Regions from separate parts of the Pseudomonas sp. 9.3L genome, predicted to be linked through region 1. Evidence: riboswitches for the same ligand, from Rfam matches in the RefSeq annotation. Region 1 holds a riboswitch; the other holds the start of a gene.
The links. Region 1 has a riboswitch for cobalamin ahead of AC4LE2_RS09620 (CbtB domain-containing protein). Riboswitches for the same ligand answer to the same signal wherever they lie in the genome.
Positions count from the first base shown of each region.

Region 2: linked by a shared signal. The riboswitch ahead of cobO (cob(I)yrinic acid a,c-diamide adenosyltransferase) and the one ahead of AC4LE2_RS09620 (CbtB domain-containing protein) in region 1 are both predicted to bind cobalamin.

Region 1 is NZ_JBZUBK010000001.1:2,098,269-2,104,823, reverse strand. Features, by position in the region: gene AC4LE2_RS09635 (dihydrolipoamide acetyltransferase family protein) at 1-455, shown strand, start outside; gene lpdA (dihydrolipoyl dehydrogenase) at 465-1,829, shown strand; gene AC4LE2_RS09625 (DUF2790 domain-containing protein) at 1,992-2,264, shown strand; cobalamin riboswitch at 2,366-2,574, shown strand; gene AC4LE2_RS09620 (CbtB domain-containing protein) at 2,659-2,844, shown strand; gene AC4LE2_RS09615 (CbtA family protein) at 2,855-3,541, shown strand; gene AC4LE2_RS09610 (cobalamin biosynthesis protein) at 3,535-3,969, shown strand; gene cobM (precorrin-4 C(11)-methyltransferase) at 3,966-4,724, shown strand; gene nfuA (Fe-S biogenesis protein NfuA) at 4,764-5,348, opposite strand; gene AC4LE2_RS09595 (acyltransferase family protein) at 5,406-6,440, opposite strand.
Region 2 is NZ_JBZUBK010000001.1:2,840,221-2,846,775, reverse strand. Features, by position in the region: gene AC4LE2_RS12970 (C40 family peptidase) at 68-625, shown strand; gene AC4LE2_RS12965 (PQQ-dependent sugar dehydrogenase) at 662-1,972, opposite strand; cobalamin riboswitch at 2,063-2,289, shown strand; gene cobO (cob(I)yrinic acid a,c-diamide adenosyltransferase) at 2,413-3,024, shown strand; gene AC4LE2_RS12955 (cobyrinic acid a,c-diamide synthase CobB) at 3,021-4,331, shown strand; gene bluB (5,6-dimethylbenzimidazole synthase) at 4,328-4,978, shown strand; gene cbiB (adenosylcobinamide-phosphate synthase CbiB) at 4,975-5,883, shown strand; gene cobD (threonine-phosphate decarboxylase CobD) at 5,876-6,555, shown strand, end outside.

The DNA.
Region 1 (6,555 bases):
ACGACGATGAGCGCCAGGTGATCCAGCGCTACAGTGCAGTGCATGTAGGCATCGCCACTCAAGGTGACAATGGCCTGCTGGTGCCCGTGTTACGTAACGCCCAAAGCCGCTGCCTGTGGGGCAATGCCAACGAGATCACTCGCATCGCCGAGGCCGCGCGTCATGGCAAGGCCGAGCGTGAGGTGCTTTCGGGTTCGACCATTACCCTCACCAGCCTGGGCGCGCTGGGGGGCATCGTGTCCACCCCTGTGCTCAACCTGCCTGAAGTCGCCATTGTAGGCGTGAACAAAATAATGGACGTGCCCCGGGTTGTAGGCGGGCAGATCGTCGTGCGCAAGGTGATGAACCTCTCCAGCTCCTTTGATCACCGCGTGGTTGACGGCATGGACGCCGCACGCTTTATCCAAGCGGTGCGCCAACTGCTGGAACAGCCCGCCACACTCTTTATCGAATAAGGCTCGACCATGAACACAGTGGAAACCCGATTGCTTATTTTGGGTGGGGGCCCTGGCGGCTACGTGGCAGCGATCCGCGCAGGCCAGCTGGGCATCCCGACCGTACTGGTGGAAGCGCATGCGCTGGGCGGCACGTGCCTGAACGTAGGCTGCATCCCCTCCAAAGCGCTGATTCATGTGGCGGAACACCTTCATCAACTCAGTACCCCTACCCCGTTTGGCGTGAGTGCCAGCCACCCCTTGCTGGACCTGAGCAAGGCCATCGGCTGGAAAGACAGCCTGGTGGACCGCCTGACCACAGGTGTGGCGGCTTTGCTCAAGAAACACCAAGTGAGGGTTATCCGTGGCCATGGCCAGATCGTGGACGGTAAAACCCTCGACGTGGGCGATACCCGCATTCACTGCGAGCACCTGCTGCTGGCTACGGGCTCGCACAGTGTGAGCCTGCCGGGGCTGCCTGTGTGTGACGCGGTGATCGATTCAACCCAGGCCTTGTCCCCGTCCGACCTGCCCCACCACCTGGCTGTAGTAGGCGGCGGTTACATCGGCCTGGAGCTGGGTATCGCGTACCGCAAGATGGGCGTGCAGGTGACAGTGATCGAAGCGCAGCCTCGGCTATTGCCGGCCTACGATGCCACATTGACCCAGCCGGTGATGGAGCGGCTCGCCACCCTCGGTATCGAGATGCTGCCTGGCCACAGCGTGGAAGGGTACGAACAGGGCGCCGAGCAGTTGACCGTCCGCACGCCCACGGGGGACGCGCGGACTTTAAAGGTAGACCGCGTGCTAGTGGCCGTGGGCCGTGCGCCGCGTACCCAGGGTTATCAGTTGGAGCGCCTGGATCTGGTCATGAATGGCAGGGCAGTGAAGGTGGATGCGCGGTGCCACACCAGCATGACCAATGTATGGGCCATCGGCGATGTGACCGGCGAACCGATGTTGGCCCACAGGGCCATGGCTCAGGGGGAGATCGTGGCTGAAATCATCGCGGGCCAGGTACGCCAGTTCATGCCCGCGGCCATTCCTGCCGTGTGTTACACGGACCCTGAGATCGTTACCGTCGGGATGTTGCCTGAGCACGCCGCGCCTGACGCACTGGTGGCCAGTTTCCCCTTCGCCGCCAATGGCCGTGCCATGACCCTGGGCGATACCAGCGGCTTTGTGCGCGTGGTCGCTCGTGCTGACAACCACCTGATCCTCGGCTGGCAGGCCGTTGGCACAGGGGTATCGGCACTCGCCGCTGCGTTTGCGCAGTCCATGGAGATGGGTGCGTGCCTGGAAGACATTGCCGGCACCATTCATGCCCACCCCACCTTGGGTGAAGCCGTACAAGAGGCTGCACTAAGGGCCTTGGGGCACGCACTGCACCTGTAAACCTTCCCGTCTGCTGTCTGCCTTCTTGCCCGCAGCGGCTTCCGGCAAGAAGGTTCTATTAAAAATAATGATTATCGCCACCATGGTGTTCAATTTCTCGAACAGTGCCATTAGCGGTTTACTGAACCCCACAGAAACCCAAGTCATTCCACGAGGACCACCATGAAAACCGCCTTTGCCATCGCCGCGCTCGCGACTGCCTTCGCCACCAGCGCCTTCGCTCAAGATGGGGCTGATCGCAGCGTAACCAGTAACGTGCCAGTAGATGCCTACCAGTACGGCATGCACTTGGACGTGCAGAAAGTTCTGTCTGAAACCGACGTGAGCGCCAAGCGTGGCGTGGTGCCTGTGACCATGGTCTACCAGGACAGCCAGGGTGCCGTGCATAAGGTGCAGTACTTGCAGCGCGGCGGTTTCAACGACACCAATGGCTAAAGCCGCTGGCGCCTGTGCCACCCACTGCCCCAACGCCCCGGCCTGACCGGGGCGTTTTGCATCCTCCGCTGCTATTTGACCAATCACACCTGGCATGCTTTCCTTACGCCTTTCGTTCGGGTGCCCCTCACAGGGTGAAACGGGAAACCGGTGAGCCATATGGCTCTTTACAGTCCGGTGCTGCCCCCGCAACGGTAAGCAAGCGCGCTTCCAATCCACTGTGCCTTGGCATGGGAAGGGGAAGCGAATAGGCAGGGTTTAAGCCCTTCCCCTTGCAAGCCCGGAGACCGGCCCGAGCGTCATACATCGACATCCCTGCGGTGGGCAGGCTGTGCTGCCTTGTCTGACTGGCAAGGGGCTGGCGTGCCTGCTCGTACCCTACCGAGGACGCGACATGCCTTCCAACGCTACCAGCCCTGCTGTCACCCGCCCTATTACCCACGTCGAACGCATTGCTGCGGCTTGCATAGCCGTTGTGCTGGGCGCAAGCCTGGTCTATTTCGCAGGGTTTTCGCACATTTCGGCGGTTCACAACGCCGCCCATGACACGCGCCATAGCGCTGCCTTCCCCTGCCATTGAGGTGCCCGTGATGATGCTGCATATCGTGCGTACCGCAGGCTTTGCCGGGCTGTTCGCTGCTCTGCTGCTTACCCTGATGCAAAGCCTGTGGCTGTCGCCCTTGATCTTGCAGGCTGAAACCTACGAACAGGCCGCCCCTACGCTGGAAGCGCATAGCCACACGCCCGAGCATGAGGCACCGGCTTGGGCGCCTGAAGAGGGCTGGCAGCGAGTGGTGTCTACGACCGGCGGCAATTTAGTGGTAGCCGTGGGGTTTGGTTTGATCCTGGCAGGGTTGTATACCCTGCGACGTCCTGGGCGCTTGGCCGAAGGCCCGCTCTGGGGGCTGGCGGGCTACGCCGTATTTACCCTCGCCCCTACGCTAGGGCTGCCGCCTGAACTACCCGGTACTGCGGCCGCAGACCTGGTGTCTCGGCAATTGTGGTGGGCGGGCACGGCGGTGTGCACTGCGCTGGGCCTAGCGCTGCTGGTTTTTGTTCAAAACTGGATGGCCAAGGCCACCGCTGCCGTACTCTTAGCCCTACCTCACCTGATAGGGGCGCCGCAGCCACTAACCCATGAAAGCCTGGCGCCAGAGGCGCTGGAACAGCAGTTCCGTTGGGTAGCCCACGTTATCAACCTGGTGTTCTGGCTGGTATTGGGCATGCTCAGTACCTGGCTGTTCCGCCGCCGATCCGAGAGCCTGAGTCTGTGGTAGGTAAGGGTCACTGCCTGGTGGCGGGCTTCGGCTGCCGTCAGGGCTGCTCGCTGGAGGAATTGCGGGTGCTGCTGAGCAAGGCCTTGATAACCGCCAACGCGAGCCCGGCTAACCTTCAAGGCATCGCTACCTTCGAAGGGCGCCTGCAGGCGCCAGGGCTGATGGCGTTGGCCACCGAGCTGTGCCTGACGCTGGCAGGCTATAGCGCGCCGGCCATGGCGCGCTTCGAAGCGCTACTCAGCCACCGCTCGGCAGTGAGTTGGCACCATACAGGGTGCCAAGGTGTGGCTGAGAGCGCAGCCCTGGCCCACTGCGCTTCGCTTGCTGGCACCGTGCCTGAACTGCTGGTTACCCGCCTGCAAAGCCCTAGCGCCACCGTCGCACTGGCCATGCCGCTGGCCTCTTCCCCTCCACAGGTATTTCGATGACCGTGTACTTCATAGGCGCCGGCCCCGGCGATCCTGACCTCATCACTGTCAAGGGGCTGCGCCTCATACAAGGTTGCCCGGTCATTATTTACGCAGGTTCTTTGGTCCCAAGGGAGGTGCTGCGCCAGCATCAGGCGCAGCGCGTGATAAACAGCGCCGAGCTTGACCTGGAAGCGATTATCGAGGAAATCGTCCAGGCCCACCGGCAGGGGTTGGATGTGGCCCGGGTGCACTCTGGGGACCCAAGCCTGTATGGCGCAATTGGCGAGCAGATTCGCTGCCTGAAGGCCCTTGATATTCCCTACGAAATCATACCGGGGGTCACTGCAGTGGCGGCCTGTGCAGCTTTGCTTGGCAGTGAGCTGACGTTACCTGGCGTGTCCCAGACACTGATCCTGACGCGTTACGGCACGCGTTCGCCGATGCCGCCCGGCGAGGCGCTGGCCGACCTTGCCCGACATGGGGCCACAATGGCTATTCACTTAGGGATCAGCCATTTGCCAGCCATCGTGGCCACACTGCTACCCTCCTATGGCGCCGACTGCCCCGTTGCGGTGATCTACAAAGCCAGCTGGCCTGACCAAGACTGGGCGCTCGGCACCTTGGGCGATATTGAACAGCAGGTCGCGGCTAAAGGGTTCAGGCGCACTGCGCTGATTCTGGTAGGGCGGGTGCTGGGCAACGAGGTGTTCGAGGATTCCGCCCTGTACAGGGCGGGACGGGCTCACCTGTACCGACCCGCTAGCACCGAATAAGACCGCAAGGGCTACAGCCGTGGCCCTGTACGGGAAGGCTTAGTAGTAGGCGTTTTCTTTGACGCTGTGGTCGGTAACGTCCCGCACGCCTTTGAGTTCGGGAATGCGTTCGAGCAGGGTACGCTCGATGCCTTCCCTGAGGGTGACGTCTGCCTGCCCGCAGCCCTGACAGCCGCCGCCGAACTGCAGCACCGCAACGCCATCTTCTACCACTTCGATCAGCGTGACCTGCCCACCGTGGCTGGCCAGCCCCGGGTTGATCTCGGTTTGCAGGTAGTAATTGATGCGCTCGTTGATTGGGCTGTCGTCATTGACCATGGGCACCTTGGCGTTAGGGGCCTTGATGGTGAGTTGACCGCCCATACGGTCGGTCGCGTAGTCCACCACAGCGGCATCCAGGAAGGGCTCGCTGACTGCGTCGATCCAGGCCGTGAAACTCTTGAGGCCCAGCGGCGAGTCATCAGGCTTTTCTTCACCCGGTTTGCAGTACGCGATACAGGTTTCGGCGTACTGGGTGCCTGGCTGGGTGATGAATACGCGGATGCCAATGCCTGGTGTGTTCTGCTTGTTCAGCAGGTCACCCAGGTACTCTTGAGCCGCGTCGGTAATGGTTATTGCGCTCATGTAGGTTCCTCACAGACTGGCGCCCAGTTTACGGCAAACCGGGCGCGGGAGAAAGTCCTAGTAATTTTGTCGGGTTAAGGCGTTCGCTGGCGTCGGTTGCGGGCCCGACAGCCAGGCTTTCATGCGGTGATACAAGCGTTTTTCCAGCCATTGATAACTCAACCACGACGTGGCCAGGATGGTAGGTACGCAGAACACTGCAAAAACCAAGTAGGCGTTGACGTTCAGCCGGGTGGTGATAAACCAGCCTGCATAGAGCACCAGCAGGTGGACCAGGTAGACCGAGTAGGAGCAGTCACCCAGGGCTTTAAGCACACGGTTATGAGCAAACCGAGACTCCAGCGCCAGGCAGGCCGCGACAATGCCCGCGCTCGGCAGGCCCCAGTTCACCAGCCGGTTGCTCGGCTCAAGGTAGTAAATCAGTGCCGCACAGCCTGCGATGAGCGCCAGGGGCAACCATAGCCCGCTGCGTACCCAGCCGCGGCGCCACGCGATGCCCAAGCCAATTCCCAGCAAGAACTCATAAATGATGTTGTTGGCGTAAAACCGCGCCGACAGGCCCAGCTGGCTGAACGCCTCACTGCTCACCAGCAACGCAACAGCGACCACTGGCGCACGCCAGGCTTTGGGCACCACGAAGGCAAGCGAGAACACCGCATAGAAGAAAATCTCGTAATTGAGGGTCCAGCCCACGTTAAGCGTGGGATACAAGCCATAACCACCGGGATTTTCCGATGGAATGAACAACAATGAGAGTATGAAGGTAGGCCAGTTGATGTCGCCATGCGGCATGTAACGACCCACGGTCCACAACAGCAAACCCATGGCCAAGGTATAGAACCAGTAGGCGGGTATAATGCGCATCGCGCGATTGAGCAGAAACTCCTTGGCCTGCACCGGCTTGCCGTAGGTGGAGAGGTAAATCACCAGGCCGCTTATGACGAAAAAGATGTCTACGCCAACTGATCCTTTGGAGGCAAACAGATGCCCCAAGACGCCGCCGCCTTCGAAATTAAAGAAAATCTGCATGAAATGGTGGCACACGACCATCCATGCAGCGATGGCGCGAAGCGCCTGAATCGAAATCAGCATCCACATTACCTTTGCCGCAAAATACCACCGCGCCCAAGACGCGGACTCATCCATGGGACTGCATGATGAAAGGGATGTTTCATCGGTGCCCCGATAAGGGGCAGGGTAAGCGCCC
Region 2 (6,555 bases), 740 kb from region 1:
CTTTTTCATTGAAAACAGCGAGTTAAGCGCTACTCTTCACCAGCAGTCGAACTCGAGACTTTTCTCCATGGCTTTTTCCCCTTTGCGCTTACTTGCAGTGGCCAGTGCGGCGCTGCTCGCAGCGTGTTCAAGCTCACCCCCACCACCGCCCGCGCTGGTGCTCGTCGCGCCGCGTCCGGTCATCCTCAACCCTGGGGATTACTCGCTAAAGGCCGATGATGTGCTCTTCAGGGCCATTGGGTTGGTTGGCACGCCTTACCACTGGGGCGGGAACACCCCCGACTCTGGCTTCGATTGCAGCGGCTTGATCGGCTTTGTGTACAAGGACGCTGCAGGTATCGCGCTACCGCGCTCCACTCGAGAAATGATCGCCATGCGGGCGCCTAGTATTGACCGCTCCGCCCTGCGCTCCGGCGACCTGGTGTTTTTCTCGACGCAGGGGCGGGGTCAGGTTAGCCATGCCGGTATCTATGTAGGGGAAGGGCGTTTCGTTCATGCGCCTAGAACAGGCGGCACGGTCCGGCTGGATTACCTCGACAAGCCCTATTGGCAGAAAGCCTACCTGGCCGCCAAGCGCGTTATCCAGCCAGAGCGGTTGGCACAGACAGCAGTCAGCGCCAACTAACGCCGGCGCCCTCGGGCGCCAGGTTACAGTCAGTCATTACTGACGGGTGACCCGCCAAATCTTGTTGCCCACGTCATCGGCTATCAGTACACCGCCCTTGCCATCGCCGATCACGCCTACGGGCCGGCCTTGCGCCTCCCCCTTGTCGTTAACGAAGCCCGTGAGCAGGTCTACGGGTTGACCGGTAGGCATGCCGTTGGCGAAGGGCACGAACAGCACCTTATAACCACTGAATGGCTTGCGGTTCCAGGAACCGTGCTGGCCAATGAAAGCGCCATGATCGAAGGGTGCCGGTAACTGACTGGGCTGAGCAAACGCCAGCCCGAGCGACGCCGTATGAGGGCCGACGGCGTAATCAGGGGCAATCGCCTTCTGTACCATCTCTGGCTTGCCTGGCTCTACCCGCACGTCCACGTGCTGCCCGTAGTAGCTGAACGGCCAACCATAGAAGGCACCGTCTTTCACTGAGGTGATGTAATCGGGTACCAAGTCACTACCGATTTCGTCGCGCTCGTTCACCGCCGTCCACAACGTGCCGCTTTGAGGTTCCCACGCCAGGCCGTTGGGGTTGCGCAGCCCTGTGGCATACAGGCGTTTCTGGCCGCTGGCGCGGTCCACCTCCCAAATCGCAGCGCGGCCTTCTTCCTGGTCCAGGCCATTTTCGGCAACGTTGCTGTTAGACCCCACGGTCACGTACAGCTTCTTGCCATCAGGGCTGGCAATCACGTTCTTGGTCCAGTGATGGTTCAAGGTGCCCGCAGGCAGGTCCGTTACGGTTTGTCCTTCGCCTTCAAGGTGGGTAGCCCCGGCCTGGTACTTGAAGTGGACGAGGCGGTCGGTGTCCGCCACATAGAAATCATCCCCCACCAAGGCCATGCCGAACGGCGAGTTCAGGTGTTGCGCGAACACTTCGCGGGTCTCGGCAATGCCATCGCCGTCTTTGTCGCGCAGTAACGTGATGCGGTTAGGGCTAGGCACACCGGCGCCAGCACGGCCCATGACTTTGTTCATGACCCAGCCACGAATGCCTTTGCTGTCATCGGGCTTGGGCGGTGAGTTGGTCTCTGCCACCAGCACGTCGCCATTGGGCAGTACATACAGCCAACGAGGGTGGTCCAGCCCTTCGGCGAAGGCTGCCACCCGGGTGCCTGGTGCAGCGGCGGGCATTTTTCCGGCAGGCCAGCCTACCGCCGGTGCAATGTTCACGGTAGGCATGAGGGTTTTGTTAGGTGCGGGCAATTGCGGAGAAGGGCCGGTGCCGTCAGCAACCTGTAGCCTGGAGCTTTCACCGCAGCCGGCCACGCTGACCGCCAGCAGTACGGTGAGTGCAATACGAGAAGTGGGCATGAGCGATTCCTTATGCGTTGTGTAAGGTAGAGGTAGCGAAGCGGGCGTGGTTCAACATGTTTAATTGACGCTGTAGGGCCAACCCCTTACCCTTCGCCGATTGTTTCAGGTGCCCCGCAGCCTTCGCTCGCAGGGTGAAACAGGGAAGCCGGTCCGCCCGCACGCCTTCATGGCCTAGCGCGCAATGCCGGCGCTGCCCCCGCAACGGTAGATGAGTCAACGCTTGCGCACAGGCCACTGGGTAACCGGGAAGGCGCGCCAGCGGGGCAGCAGGCCCGCTCATGAGCCCGGAGACCGGCCTGAAACCCTGTACGGGGCGGCACGCGCCCGTTAACCCTTGGATCGCCGCGCGGGTGAGAGCGGCATCGACGTCAACGCGCCAGCCACGGCTTGGCGTGGGTGCATTCGTCGGTGCGCACGCGTGAGCGAGGAGAGCAACGATGGACGATACCCCTGGGCGCGACGAGCGTCACCTGGCCCGCATGGCCCGAAAAAAAGCCGTAATCGATGCCCGCATCGCCGCCTCGGCCGACGAGCGCGGTGTGCTGCTGGTGCTCACTGGCAACGGTAAAGGCAAAAGCAGCTCAGGGTTCGGCATGCTGGCGCGGGCCTTGGGGCATGGCATGCAATGCGGCGTGGTGCAGTTCATCAAGGGCCGCCAGACCACCGGCGAAGAGGCATTCTTCCGCCGCTTTCCCGAGCAGGTCAGCTATCACGTCATGGGCGAGGGCTTTACCTGGGAGACCCAGGACCGTCAGCGAGACATCGCTGCTGCCGAGGCCGCCTGGGGGATCACTCGCAGCCTGCTCACCGACCCCGCCGTCGATTTCGTGTTGCTCGATGAGCTGAACATCGCCCTCAAGCATGGATACCTGGACCTCGCCACGGTGCTGGCCGACCTTCAGGCCCGGCCACCCCTGCAACATGTGATCGTCACCGGCCGTGGGGCCAAGCCTGAGCTGGTTGAGCTGGCGGACACCGTGAGCGAGTTGGGCGTGGTCAAGCATGCCTTCGCCGTAGGCATCAAGGCCCAGAAGGGTATCGAGTGGTGAGTGCATCACGTCACTGCCCGGCAATGCTGATTGCCGCCCCGGCTTCAGGCCAGGGTAAGACCACCGTCACGGCCGCCCTGGCGCGCTTGCACCGCAATCGCGGGCGTAAGGTGCGCGTCTTCAAGTGTGGCCCGGACTTTCTTGACCCGATGATCCTGGAGCGTGCCAGCGGTGCACCCGTGTACCAGCTGGACCTCTGGATGGTCGGCGCTGAAGAAAGCCGTCGGCTGCTATGGGACGCGGCACAAACCGCGGACATCATTTTGGTGGAAGGGGTAATGGGGCTGTTCGATGGCATACCTTCCAGTGCCGACCTTGCCATCGAGCTGGGCCTGCCGGTCATAGGCGTCATCGATGGCACCGCCATGGCCCAGACCTTCGGTGCCCTTGCCCTGGGGCTGGCCCGTTATAACCCCAGCCTGACCTTTCTAGGGGTATTGGCCAACCGGGTAGGCAGTGAACGCCATGGGCAGCTGCTTCGAGGCAGCCTGACCGAAGGCCTGCGCTGGTTCGGCGGCCTTCCACGGGAGCAGGCCATCACCTTGCCCAGCCGGCACTTGGGCCTGGTACAGGCGAGCGAACTGAACGACCTCGACCGGCGCCTGGACGCCGCGGCCGAGTCGCTGGCGGCCAGTTGTGATGATGCCCTGCCTCCACCGGTGTGCTTCACCGCCCCCGAGGTGGCCCCACTTTCGCCGCTTTTAAAGGGGGTTCGCATCGCCGTGGCGCAGGACCAAGCGTTCGCGTTTCTCTACAGGGCCAACCTCGACACCTTGCGCAGCCAAGGAGCAGAACTGAGCTTCTTCTCCCCGGTGGCCGACAGCGAGCTGCCGCCATGCGACAGCCTGTACCTGCCGGGGGGTTACCCTGAGTTGCATCACCATCGGCTGGCTGCCAACCAGCCCATGCTTGCCGCCATTCGGGCGCACCATCAGGCCGGCAAGCCGTTGCTGGCCGAGTGTGGCGGCATGTTGTACCTGCTCGATGGCTTGACCGATGTAGAGGGCCAGCGGGCGCCTTTGCTCGGGCTGATCCCTGGCGAAGCGACCTTGCAAAAGCGCTTGGTGGCGCTGGCCCTGCAACAGGTGCGCCTCCCCCAGGGGGCGTTGCGAGGCCATACGTACCACCATTCCCTGACCACCACGCCCTGGAGCCCTGTGGCCCGAGGCGAAAGCCCCAATGGTGGGCGAGGTGCCGAGGCGGTTTACCAAGCGGGGCGGCTTACTGCATCGTACGTGCATTTTTATTTCCCGTCCGACCCCACCTTGGCGGCAGCCCTGCTCATGCCTGACGATGTGCGCCCATGACCGACCAAGCGTATAGCCAGGCAGAGCGCGCGGCCGTGTACCGAGTGATTGCCGAGCGGCGTGACATGCGCCACTTCATCGGCGGCGAGGTGGCCCCTGAGGTATTGCACCGTTTGCTCGCGGCGGCTCATCAAGCGCCCAGTGTGGGCTTGATGCAGCCATGGCGCTTCATTCGTATCCGTGACGCCGCTGTGCGCGACGCTATTCATGAGTTGGTCGAAGAGGAGCGCGTGCGCACGGCGGCCGCCCTCGGGGAGCGTTCCGATACGTTCATGGCATTGAAGGTTGAAGGGGTTCGCGACTGTGCCGAAGTCCTGGTAGTGGCGCTGGGCGATGACCGTGAACGTCATGTCTTCGGGCGGCGTACCTTGCCCGAAATGGACGTCGCCTCCCTGGCCTGCGCGGTGCAAAACTTATGGCTGGCCGCGCGCGCCGAGGGCTTGGGCATGGGCTGGGTGTCGTTGTTCGACCCGGCCAAACTGGCCAAGCTGTTGCACATGCCGGCCGGTGGCAAGCCCTTGGGCGTGCTCTGCCTGGGGCCGGTCGAGGTTTTTTATCCCGCCCCCATGCTTGCCCTTGAAGGGTGGGCGCAGGCGCAGCCGCTACATGAGTTGTTGTACGAAGACCGTTGGGGGCTACCGTCATGAGCATGGCCTTGGCTTGCGTGGCCGCCTTTGCCTTGGATGCACTGCTGGGCGAGCCGCGGCGCTGGCACCCGCTGGTGGGGTTCGGGCACCTGGCGCAGCGCCTTGAACACCGTTTCAATTTCGCCGGGCATGGGTGGCGCAGTCACGGCGTTACGGCCTGGCTCATGGCCGTTGTGCCCCCGGTGCTGGTGCTCACGCTGTTGTCCTGGTTGCCGCTGATAGGCGGCGTGGTCGAGGTGTTGGCGCTGTACTGGGCTATCGGGCTGCGCAGCCTGGGCGAGCACCTGTTGCCGGTGTCCCAAGCCCTGCGCGATCAAGACCTGCCCAAGGCCCGCGAGCGGGTAGGGCGCCTGGTTAGCCGGCACACCGACGCGCTGGACGCCACAGGCGTTGCCAAGGCTGCCACCGAATCTGCATTGGAAAACGGCAGCGACGCGGTGTTCGCCGCACTGTTCTGGTTCGTCGTAGGTGGGGTGCCTGGCGTGGTGCTCTACCGGTTGGCCAACACCCTCGACGCCATGTGGGGCTACCGTAACGAGCGCTTCGAGCGGTTCGGATGGGCAGCGGCGCGCATCGACGATGTACTCAACTTCATCCCCGCTCGCCTCGTCGCGCTCACCTATGCCGTGCTAGGCAAAACACGCCTTGGGTTGAAATGCTGGCGCGGCCAGGGCAAGCAGTGGGATAGCCCCAACGCCGGGCCGGTCATGGCCGCAGGCGCAGGTGCGCTGGGCGTCACCCTGGGCGGCCCCGCCGTGTACCACGGGGAGCTTCACGAGCGCCCGGTCCTCGGTGAGGGCCCACCCCCTGATGCAGATGCCATCGAGCGCGCCTGGTCTCTGGTGCAACGCGGCGTCTGGCTGTGGTTGCTGGTGATGTGTATAGGAGCGCAGTTTTATGCTTGAGCACGGTGGCCGCTTGCAGGCCGCAGCGCTGGCGTTTGGCCGGCCAGCCTCGGACTGGGTTGACCTCTCCACCGGGATTGCACCCTGGAGCTGGCCGATTCCGCCCATTCCTGAACGCGCCTGGGCACGCCTGCCTGAGGCCGAAGATGGGCTGGATGCCGCGGCTTGCACGTACTACGGCGCTGCCCATGCGCTGCCTGTGGCCGGCTCTCAGGCGGCGATCCAGATGTTGCCCCGGTTACGTCGCACCGGCAAGGTGGGAGTTCTCAGCCCCTGTTACGCCGAGCATGCCGAGGCCTGGCGTCGGGCTGGGCATGTGGTGCGCGAGTTGGGGGACGACGAGGTGGAGGACTACCTCGATACCTTGGATGTGCTGGTAGTAGTCAACCCCAACAACCCCACAGGGCGGCTAATCAGCGCAGCCCGCCTGTTGGCCTGGCAGGCACAGCTGGCCGCTCGCGGTGGCTGGCTGGTGGTGGACGAAGCCTTCATGGACACCACTCCGCGCCTTGGCCTGGCGCACGAAACTCAACGCCATGGGCTGATCGTGCTGCGCTCGTTCGGTAAATTCTTTGGGCTGGCGGGCGTGCGGCTCGGGTTCGTGCTGGCCGCGCCTTACCTGCTCAAGGCACTGGCCGAGCAATTAGGGCCCTGGGCGGTGAGCGGCCCCAC